2 regions of the Paenibacillus durus genome follow, and region 1 is predicted to be linked to the other one. Evidence: riboswitches for the same ligand, from Rfam matches in the RefSeq annotation. Region 1 holds a riboswitch; the other holds the start of a gene.
What was found. A riboswitch is a leader RNA that binds a small molecule or an ion and turns the genes downstream of it on or off. The one in region 1 is predicted to bind thiamine pyrophosphate.
Positions count from the first base shown of each region.

Region 2: another riboswitch for thiamine pyrophosphate. It lies ahead of PDUR_RS01850 (ABC transporter substrate-binding protein); the one in region 1 lies ahead of PDUR_RS12540 (ABC transporter ATP-binding protein).

Region 1 covers NZ_CP009288.1:2,926,430-2,931,799, reverse strand. The annotation lists gene PDUR_RS12550 (pentapeptide repeat-containing protein) at 1-569, shown strand, start outside; gene PDUR_RS12545 (aminoglycoside phosphotransferase family protein) at 596-1,537, shown strand; TPP riboswitch at 1,567-1,670, shown strand; gene PDUR_RS12540 (ABC transporter ATP-binding protein) at 1,786-2,547, shown strand; gene PDUR_RS12535 (ABC transporter permease) at 2,528-3,301, shown strand; gene PDUR_RS12530 (ABC transporter substrate-binding protein) at 3,301-4,356, shown strand; gene thiM (hydroxyethylthiazole kinase) at 4,601-5,370, shown strand, end outside.
Region 2 covers NZ_CP009288.1:389,404-394,773, reverse strand. The annotation lists gene PDUR_RS01855 (EAL domain-containing protein) at 1-958, opposite strand, end outside; gene PDUR_RS28470 (hypothetical protein) at 1,004-1,159, opposite strand; TPP riboswitch at 1,286-1,398, shown strand; gene PDUR_RS01850 (ABC transporter substrate-binding protein) at 1,598-2,665, shown strand; gene PDUR_RS01845 (thiamine-binding protein) at 2,731-3,024, shown strand; gene PDUR_RS01840 (ABC transporter permease) at 3,021-3,782, shown strand; gene PDUR_RS01835 (ABC transporter ATP-binding protein) at 3,970-4,740, shown strand; gene PDUR_RS01830 (HipA family kinase) at 5,138-5,370, shown strand, end outside.

The sequences.
Region 1 (5,370 bases):
CGGCGTTGGCACAGGAAATGTTTGAGGTATTCCCTATAATGCAGCAGCTGCATGAAATGCAATATTACTTGAACGAAGCGCTCAGTTTGGAAGAAACTCGGCCGATTCATACAGATTTGCGGAATGTTCTTGAAAAAACGGAAGAGCTCACCCGTCTGAATCCGCGCTCGGTTCTGGAGCTTAACGTCCCCGCCCATCGGGCGACTGTCAATGACCTGCTTCTGCAAGCAAGTGAACGGGTACGGGCAAAAGCTGCGCCGAAGCATAATAACAATCAAAAATTACAGAACAAAATCCGCAGGGGCAGTGACCTCATAGGCGCAAATCTAAGAGGAGCCGACCTTAGAGGAGCTAACTTGCGAGGCGCTTTGCTTATTGCATCCGACCTGAGAGATTCCGACATGAGAGTAACTGATCTGATCGGCGCCGACTTTAGAGATGCCGACCTTAGCGGCGCTGATCTCAGAGGGAGCATTTTTCTTACGCAAGCACAAGTTAATTCAGCTAAAGGCGATAGGAATACCAAGCTGCCGCCTTCATTACGCAAGCCCGATCATTGGTCAAAATAATGGCGCGATCGAAGGAGGCCGATACGATGGATAACAGTGTTACGGAAAAAACACTTCGCAGCGTCCCCTTCCTGCACGCAGAAGCAAGCATCGAGCCGATTAATAATGGCTATTCCGGCGACCATAAATACCGGGTGACGCAGAACGGGAGCAGCTATCTGCTGAGGATCTTCGATGACGGACTATATAGGAACAAGCTGGCCGAATTCGATGCGCTGAAAAAGATGGAAGCCTACGGCGTCAAATGCTCAAGGCCGCTGGAAATCGGGTTACTGCCTGACACCGGGCTTGGTTATTACGTTCTTACATATATAGAAGGCGAAGATGCAGCGGATCAACTGCCGCTTTACTCTCCTGAAGAGCAATATCGCATCGGATACGAAGCGGGTAACGAACTGAGAACCATTCATCAATGCAAGGCGCCGCCCGGAATGTCCTCGTGGGCCGAGCGAAAAACGGCAAAGCATCGGCGATATATGGAGGAATACGATAGACTCGGGGTACATATCCACGGCGACTCCAAAGTGATGGAATTCATCGAGGGCTGCCTTCCGCTGATGAAGGAGTCACCGAATCTGCTTCAGCATGACGACTTCCATACGGGAAATCTTATTGTTCAAGATCATCGGCTGGCGGGCGTTATCGATTTCAACCGGCTGGATTTTGGTGACCCTGTGCATGAATTCATCAAAGCCGGCTTTTTCAGTTCGGAGGTCAGTGTGCCTTTCTGCATAGGCCAGATTAAAGGATATCATCAGGGACAGGAGCCGGATGAGTCGTTCTGGCAGCTATATTCCCTCTATACAGCGATGGGCCTTATATCATCCGTTGTATGGAGCATTAAATTCGTACCTGAAGAAATGGACGATATGATGGCCAGAATCCATCGCGTGATGGAGGATCATGCCGGTTTCGAGTCCGTGAGACCCAAATGGTACATTGAGGGATCGGCTAGGTATATGGTATAGTAAATAAGCTTATAACCGAATAAAGACCGCAATTTCACTAGGGGAGTCGTCCGACTGAGACGAAGCCGCGAGCTTCGGACCCTTGGAACCTGATCTGGATTATACCAGCGGAGGGAAGTGGAACCTAAAGCTTACCTATCTACGCCGCGCAAGGTTTAGCGCTTGTACGGCAGATATCTTGGAGGCTCGTTCATTTCTCTGACTGAAATGGACGGGTCTTTATTCATGTTAAGGAGGGTTGACCGACTATCGAAGAGCTTTTATCTCTCCGCCGGCTTACTTTTTCGTTTCCGCAGCAGAAGCCGGTATTTTCCGATCTTTCGTTAACGATCCGCCAGGGTGAATTCGTCAGCATTATCGGTGCCAGCGGCTGCGGCAAAAGCACGCTGTTCAAAGCGATAGCCGGACTGCTTGCCAAGGCGCAGGGAGAAATCACGCTGCAAGGCTGCGCCAGCGGTGAGAACCGGCTCGGCCAAATCGCCTACATGCCTCAGCAGGACCTGCTGATGCCTTGGCGTACTGTGCTGGACAACTGTCTGCTGCCGCTGGAGATCAAGGGCCGGGCGGGCAAGGGCGCAGCGGCCTCGGTCCTAGACATGCTGGAGCGTTTCGGACTCGCCGGTTATGAGCTTGCCTATCCGCATGAGCTGTCCGGCGGGATGCGGCAGCGGGCCGCTTTTCTCCGGACACTTATGACCGGCGGTAAGCTGATGCTGCTTGATGAGCCGTTCGGCGCGCTTGACGCCATGACGAAGCGGGACATGCACCGCTGGCTGCTGGAGCTGTGGGGAGAGCTTGGGCGAACGGTTATGTTCATCACGCATGATCTGGAGGAGGCCATTCTGCTCAGTGACCGCATCTTTCTGATGCCGCCTAGCAGCTCCGGCCCCCTTCATGAGCTGAACGTGGGACTGCCAAGACCCCGGCGGCTGGAAATGAATTACGAGCCTGGCTTTGTCTCTTTACGGGCCGAGTTGGAGCGGAGGCTGTATGAAACGCGCACCGTTTAAGGAAGGATCACGCCGCTACGGAGCCTTCCTTCTCCTGCTGCTGCTAATTCTCGCTGTGTGGGAAGCGGCCGTCCGCTCAGGATATGTTCCGTCCTTTATCCTCCCTGCGCCCTCCTCGATCTGGACCGCATTGGTACAGAACACCGGACTGCTGTTGGGTACGCATCTGCCAACCACCTTAGAAGAAGTAGTGGTCGGCTGCCTGATGTCGCTGGTTGGCGGCATTTTGCTCGGGATCGGCATGCACCTGTCCAAGGCGCTGGAAAAAGCGCTCTATCCCTTTATCATCATCAGCCAGACGATTCCGCTGATTGCGCTCTCCCCCATTTTTATTATGTGGTTCGGTTATTCGCTGTGGAGCAAGGTCGCCGTCGTCTTTCTGACCGCGTTCTTTCCGGTCGTTGTCGGCGTCTACGACGGACTCGCCAAAAGCGGCGGCGCCTACAAGGAGCTGCTGCTGACCATGGGCGCAAGCCGCAGGCAGCTGCTGGTCAAGATCGGCATTCCGCTTGCGCTCCCCTCCTTTTTCTCGGGGCTTAAGCTGTCGGTGGTGTACTGCGTGATCGGCGCAACCATCGGAGAATGGCTTGGGGGAACGCGCGGACTAGGTTATTACAGCCGCCGGATGGCGGGAAGCTTGCACAGCGCCGAGATGTTCGCCGCGATCGCTCTCCTGTCGGGTCTCGGTGTAGTACTGTTCCTGGCCGTCCGGCTGCTGGAGCATCAGATTCTTAAGAAAAGAGGTTCTTATTGATGAATTTTTTTACCCGTATTAAAGCTATAATGGTCCTGCCTGCTATCTCGCTTCTTCTGGTAACCGCCGCTTGCGGCGGCTCTGCGCCATCCGGCGACTCCAAGGCTCCTGCCTCTCCTTCGCCTACCGCTTCTCAAGCGGCAAGTCCGGCGGAGCCCGCGCACAAGCTGACGCTTATGCTCGACTGGTACCCGAACGCCGTGCATTCTTTTTTGTACACCGCTCAGGAAAAGGGCTTTTTCGCCAAACAGGGAATTGATGTGGAAATCCAGATGCCGGCGGACACAAATGATGCGCTGAAGCTCGTCGCCGCAGGCAAGGTCGATCTGGCGCTAAGCTACCAGCCGCAGGTGCTGATGGCCCGGGGGGAGAAAATCCCCGTGAAAGCGCTGGCCTCCATTGTCCGTCATCCATTGACTCACCTGATGGTGCCTGCGAACAGTTCCGTACATACCCCTAAGGATTTGGCCGGTAAATCGGTGGGTTATTCCTCCATTCCGCTGTATGAGGCGATGGTTAAGACGATGGTCAAGGCCGACGGCGGAGATCCGGAGAAGGTTAATTTCGTGGATGTGGGCTATGACTTGATCCCGGCCATTTCCACCGGACAGACCGATGCCATTATGGGCGGTTTCATCAATCATGAGCAGCTCATTTTGCAAAAAGAAGGCCATCCCGTAAACTCTATCGACCCGGCGAAATATGGCGTGCCGGATTATTCCGAGCTTGTGCTTGTTGCCAGCGACGAGGGAATCGGTCAGCATAAAGACGACTTCATCAAGTTTCTGACGGCGATGCGGGAAGGCCAGACCTACGTAAAAGAGCATCCCGATGAGGCGCTGTCCATCCTGCTGGCGCATGAAGACGGGACCGCTCCACTCGACAAAGAGATTGAGAAGCAGAGCCTAAGTGTCCTGCTGCCGCTGATGGACGCGGGAGATAAAGATTTCGGAGTTCAGGATGCGGAAAGCTGGGATAAAGTGCGTCAGTGGCTGACGGAGAACGGACTGCTGCCTGCGGATATTAAGGCCGAGGACGCTTTTATAAATCTATAAACTATATAAGATGAACTTGAAAAAATGACATCAGGGGAAGAAGGAACGAAGGGGAAGTTTGGAACTGTAGGAGCGATAGCGATCGCCTTTGTCTCCGGATTTCAACCGCCAAGAGCGGTTTTAAATCAAGAAATCTGGAGACAACAGCGGCCGGAAGTCCAAACATTCCTCGTAGTTACGACTGATATCTGATAGAAAAGTCTTAAGTTCATCTTATATATACTCAAATTAGGAGGAATTCCAAATGTCATTCATAACCAAGCTTCGGGAAAACAATCCGCTCATCCACAACATTACCAACATCGTCGTCACCAACTTTACCGCTAACGGCCTGCTCGCTCTGGGAGCTTCGCCGTTTATGGCGGATGCGCATGAAGAAGTGGCGGATGTCGCTGCAATGTCCGGCGCTGTCCTGATTAATATCGGAACGCTTAACGATCACGCCATTAAGGCTATGCTGCTGGCTGGCCAGTCTGCCAACAAACACGGCGTCCCGGTCGTGCTCGATCCCGTGGGAGCGGGCGCTACCGCCTACCGGACGGAAGTGACGCATCGGCTTGTTTCCGAACTGAAGATTACCGCACTGCGGGGCAATGTGGCCGAGGTTGCCAATGTCATCGGGGAGAAATGGTCCATTAAAGGAGTGGACGCGGGCGCAGGCGACGGCGATCATGTCGAAGTGGCCCAAAAAGCGGCGAAAAAGCTCGGATGTATCGCCATTGTTACCGGCAAAGAGGATATTATCACCGACGGTAACAAAACGTATATCGCTGCCAACGGCCACCCCATTCTGACCAAAGTAACCGGAACCGGTTGCCTGCTCAGCTCCGTCGTTGCCGCTTTTCTGGCGGTTGCCGGGGATTCCCCGCTGGAAGCGGCTGCGGAAGCCCTCTCCTTCTACGGAGTCGCTGCTGAAATCGCCGCCGCCAAGACGGCTGAACAGGGTCCAGGCAGCTTCCAGATCGAACTTCTGAATCAGCTCTCTCTTCTTACGCCGGAGGAATACGGAAAATT
Region 2 (5,370 bases), 2.5 Mb from region 1:
CGAGCTCCCGGCAGAACTGAAATTCCTCCCGCCGCTCGATTCCTTCGGCCAGCACTTTACCGCCAAACTCTCCGGCCCGCTCCATAATCTCCTTAACGGCCTTCTGCTTGCTTGCATCCTGATCGCAAAAGCTGATCAGCCCCCGGTCAATCTTCACATAATCCGGCTGCAGGCTGGACATCACCTCTACCGTAGAGTAGCCCGCGCCGACATCGTCAAGCGCAACAAGAATGCCATGGCTGCGGCACTCGGCAAAAATATGGGTGAGATGCGAAATATCGCCGATTTCCTCCGTTTCCACCACCTCAAGCACAAAATCCTCCGGTCTCAGGCCCTGCTGCTGAATCGCCTCAAACGTATGGGTCAGACAGTACTCGGGATCGTAAATGGAAGAGGGCAGAAAATTGATGAACCGTTTAATTCCGTGAGGCAGCAGCCTGGCGCTGGCTTCAATGGCGGAAATGCGCGCGGCCCGGTCCAGAAAGGAATGAAATCCGCTTTCTCTTGCCACCTCAAAAAGGATATGCGGCTGAAACGGAGTACCTTGCGGCAGCGGCCGCAGCAAAAACTCAAAGCCGACAATCCGCTCGGAAGAATCGACAATCGGCTGCAAATAACTGCAAAATTCTTTATTGGCGATAATATCGATGAGTGAATGATTGCTAAAGCGGACCTGAAGCTGGGAGAGCGACATCCACCGTTCCAACTCGCTTGGAGGTTCTGTTCCGATTATGGATATGGTCAGAAGCGCCGCTTCCTTCGCGGATTCGATCAGTTTCATCACATTCAGCAGCTGTTCCCGGGTGCTGTAAGAAATCTCGCATACTTCTTCCTGATAAGATTTAATTTTAAAACCGGACGCTTGAACAGCGGATGCAAGTGAGGGAGATGCGCGCCGAATTTTTAGGATTCCCTTGTCTTCAATGGGTTCAATAGGGGAACAATGAATACAGTTCATGAACACCCTCCTTTGGGCCTACAAAAATGCAGCAACCTGAGGTCATTATAGCATGTTTTTCTGGAAAAGACGGAAATTCACCCCAAATAACCGCCACATTTCGCGTAATTTTTTTCCAAATCCCGATTTTTTAATTTCCCAGATTATTTCCCGGCAAAAGCTGCGCTTTTCTCTAATCCTTCGCACCGATGCTTCTGCCATTCACTGTTCCCTGCTGCATGGACAACGGTATTATAAATGACGGCTTCAGGATGGGCCGGGGCACTGGACAACTTCAGAGCCTTGCGTCTATAATTACAGCGTAAACAGCAAAGAATACCCGAAACTTCATAAACCTTGGGGTGCTGGAATTACGGCCGGCTGAGAGTGTATCCCGCAAGATACTGACCCTTATACCTGATCTGGATAATGCCAGCGTAGGAAAGCCTTAAGCGCGTGGTCCTGAAGGACTGCCGCCGTCATGCACTCCGCCGCGTCCCGAATGTTCAGGGGCGCTTTTTTGGCTTTTTCAGATTTGCGCAAACTCCCGTGGTCCGCCAAGCGGCTTCGTGATTTGCGGGTAAGCTTTAATGAAGACGGGAACACCTGCCGTTTCCGGCATCGGGCTTCGGGGCGGCAAGACAAAGGAGAGACGATATAATGGGAGTAAAAAAATGGTTAACACTGTCCCTGACCTGCCTGTTCATACTGACGGCGGCGGGATGCGGCGGCAATAATTCGGGAGGAAATGCCGGCGGCGCTCAGGGAACCCCTGCTTCCGCATCGCCGGGGGCTTCCGCTTCCGCCGAAAGCTCGCCCAAAGCGGCGACGCCGGTAAAGGTCGCGCTCGACTGGACGCCGAACACGAATCACACCGGACTGTATGTCGCCAAAGAGCTCGGCTACTATTCGGAGGAGGGCCTTGACGTCGATATTGTGCAGCCGGGAGCGGCGGGCGCGGATACGATGGTCACTTCGGGAGAAGCCGCCTTTGGCGTCGGTGCACAGGACTCTCTGACGATGGCGCGCATTCAGGGTGTTCCGCTCGTATCCATCGCGGCGATTATCCAGCATAACACGTCCGGCTTCGCGGCTCCGGTTGACCGGGGCATCAAGTCGCCGAAGGATTTTGAAGGCAAAACATACGGCGGCTGGGGATCACCGGTCGAAGAAGCTTCCATGAAGGCCATTATGGACCCGGTCGGCGGCGACGTGAAGAAGGTCAAGCAGGTGACGATCGGGGAAGCCGATTATTTTACGGCCGTTAAGCGTGACATTGACTTTGCCTGGATTTTCTACGCCTGGACCGGTATTGAAGCGAAGCTGCGCGGCGAGCCACTGGATATGCTCTATTTGAAGGATTACGCGCCGCAGCTCGATTACTATACGCCGGTGCTGACGACGAGCGAGAAGGAAATCGCCGAGAATCCAGAGGTGGTCAAAGCCTTTTTGAAGGCGACGTCCAAGGGTTATCAATATGCGATCGACCATCCGAAAGAGGCTGCGGATATTCTGATCAAGGCGGTTCCCGATCTTGACGCGAAGCTCGTTCAGGCCAGCCAGGAATGGCTCAGCCCGAAATACAAGGACGACGCCGCACGGTGGGGCGAGCAGAAGACCGAAGTATGGAAAAATTACGCCGACTGGATGTACGGACTGAAGCTGCTGGACAAGCCGCTTGCGGCCGATAAGGCGTTCACGAATGAGTTTTTGCCGGACGGGCAGTAAGTTTAATAGAATTAAAATCTTGATTCACGGGGTTCACAATTAATGACATGAAAGGATGATAGGGAATGGCAAGTACGCTGCTGAGCATTCAGGTGATTCCGAAAACGCCGGGAGGCGAAGATGTAATTCCTTATGTGGACAAGGCGATTGAGGTCATTCAGCGCTCCGGCGTGAAGCATCAGGTCAATGCGCTGGAGACGACGATGGAGGGCGAACTCGCCGACCTGCTCGAAATTGTCCGGGAGATGCAGGAGGCGCTGATCGAAGCGGGCTGCCCGAGCGTCATCTCGCAAGTCAAGATCGCCCATAACCCGGGCGGAATCAGCATGGACAAGCTGACGGAGAAATACCGCCCGTGAGTTCCAGGTGGAGACAAATCTGGCCGCCCCTTGTGGCGGTCATCTTGTTTTTGGCGCTGTGGCAGGTGTCGGTCTCCTGGTTCCATGTGGAAAAATGGATGCTGCCCGCTCCCACGGACATTTGGCGGGAAGGCATTGCCAGCGCCTCATCCCTTAAAGGGCATACGCTGGCGACGCTGCGGCTGACGATGATCGGCTTTCCGCTCGGCGTGGCTGCGGGCCTGATCTGCGCCGTACTTCTGCATATTGTGCCCTGGACGGCGCGCGCGCTCTACCCGCTGCTGATCTTAAGCCAGAACGTGCCGGTTATCGCGCTGGGTCCGCTGCTGGTGATCTGGTTCGGCTTCGGCCAGCTGCCGAAGATTATTCTCATTGTTCTCGTGTGCTTCTTCCCCGTGGCCGTCGCGGGCATGGGCGGGCTGGCCCAGACCGACCGCATGATGCTTCAATTCATGAAGATGGCGGGCGCCACGAGGCGGCAAATCTTCACCAAGCTGGAGCTGCCCCATGCGCTGCCCTCCCTGTTCTCCGGCATTAAAATATCCGCCGCCTACGCTGTAACGGGCGCCGTGGTGGCGGAGCTGATCGGCGGAAACAACGGGCTTGGCTACTATATGCAGATACAGAAATCGGCGTACCGTACAGACCGGATGTTCGTCGCCATTATTCTAAGCGTGCTGCTGAGCCTCTTGCTATTCGCCGCCGTTGTCCTGCTGGAGAAATGGCTGGTCCGCTGGAAGCCGCGGCGGGACGCATAGAAACGGTCGCACAGAACGTGTATAGACAAGCTGTATGAAAAAGAGTTATAGAAGGAGGCTGCTGAAGTTGACGCGTAAGATCTTTTCGTCTTCAGAGGGAGACTTGGAGGAAGGGCCGTCCCCTGGAGGCGGACACCCCCCTGTTTCCGGCGCGCCATCACCGGAGCCGGACCGCGATGCACCCGCACTGGAGGTCTCCGGCATCTTCAAATCATTCTCCCGGCGCGGGCTGAGCATTCCGGTGCTGGAGCAGGTGTCGCTGACGGTGAAGCGGCAGGAGTTCGTATCCATCATTGGCCCGTCGGGCTGCGGCAAGAGCACGCTCTTCCACATCATCGGCGGACTGGTTAAGCCGGATGCGGGCGCCGTGCGCATGAACGGCGCTCCGGTTACCGGGCAGCGGGGCAGCGTGAGCTACATGCCGCAGCAGCCGGCACTGTTTCCTTGGCGCAGCATCGAGGATAACGTGATTCTTGCCCGCGAGCTGAAGGGCGCGGCGCGAAGCGAAGCTCGCGAGGAAGCGCGGCGCTGGCTCGCGAAGGCCGGACTTGGCGGATTCGAGAAGGCGTATCCGCATATGCTGTCCGGCGGCATGCAGCAGCGCGCCGCCTTCCTGCGCGCGCTGCTCGCTCCCCAGGAGCTGATGCTCCTGGACGAGCCGTTCAGCGCGCTCGACGCCCTTACCCGCAGCGAGATGCAGCGCTGGCTGCTGGAGCTGTGGGAGGAGAACCGCCGCTCCGTGCTGTTCATCACGCACAGCATTGAAGAAGCGCTGCTGCTCTCCAGCCGCATCTATGTGTTCTCGGGGCGGCCGGGCACGCTGCTGCATACGGTCGAAGTGCCTTTCCCCCGGCCGCGCCGGGAGGAAATGACGGAGCATCCCGAGTTCTTACGGCTGAAACGGCAGCTGTCCGGGTGGATGCGGGAAGAACAGGCCAAGGGCGGTAATCCGGGTTGACGCCCAATAATACTCAAGTGTAAGAAGACTCAATTCTAAAATACAAAAAACTCCCCCGCAAAGAATCTTGCTGTTCTAAAAACCATTATCTCTTTGCGGATGATTTTACCCAACCTGTGTCTCAACCAACTCCTGCTTCACTTGTGCTCTTCATTACCCCTAGAGCTTTCTCCGAACTCTCGAAATATGACCATCATCTTTTTCTGATTTCGTTGTAATCTACCAGAATGGCACCGTACTTTCTGGTATGCGAAAGCTGCTACTTTTCAATTTAAATGATTTAATTTTCCGCTTAACGTAAAGCTATTGCTGCAAAAAATTGTCTTGTAATATATTCATATATTACTAGAATAAAGAATAACGAGCTCTAAGCATACGTTAAAAGTAGGTGCCAAAATTGCAAATTGTAAATGCGGTAAGACCGATAAAACCAGTTACTAATGGGGTAACTAAGCCGTTCATCATTCTTTGTGATGATGGAAATACATATTACACAAAGTTCCAACAAAATCCTGAGGGTCCAAGGGTTTTGGCCAATGAGTATGTTTGCGCCAAAATTGCTCATCAGCTTAAACTTCCTCTGGCCTCTCCTACTTTAATAAATGTTGATAAAGACTTTCTAAATCTTTA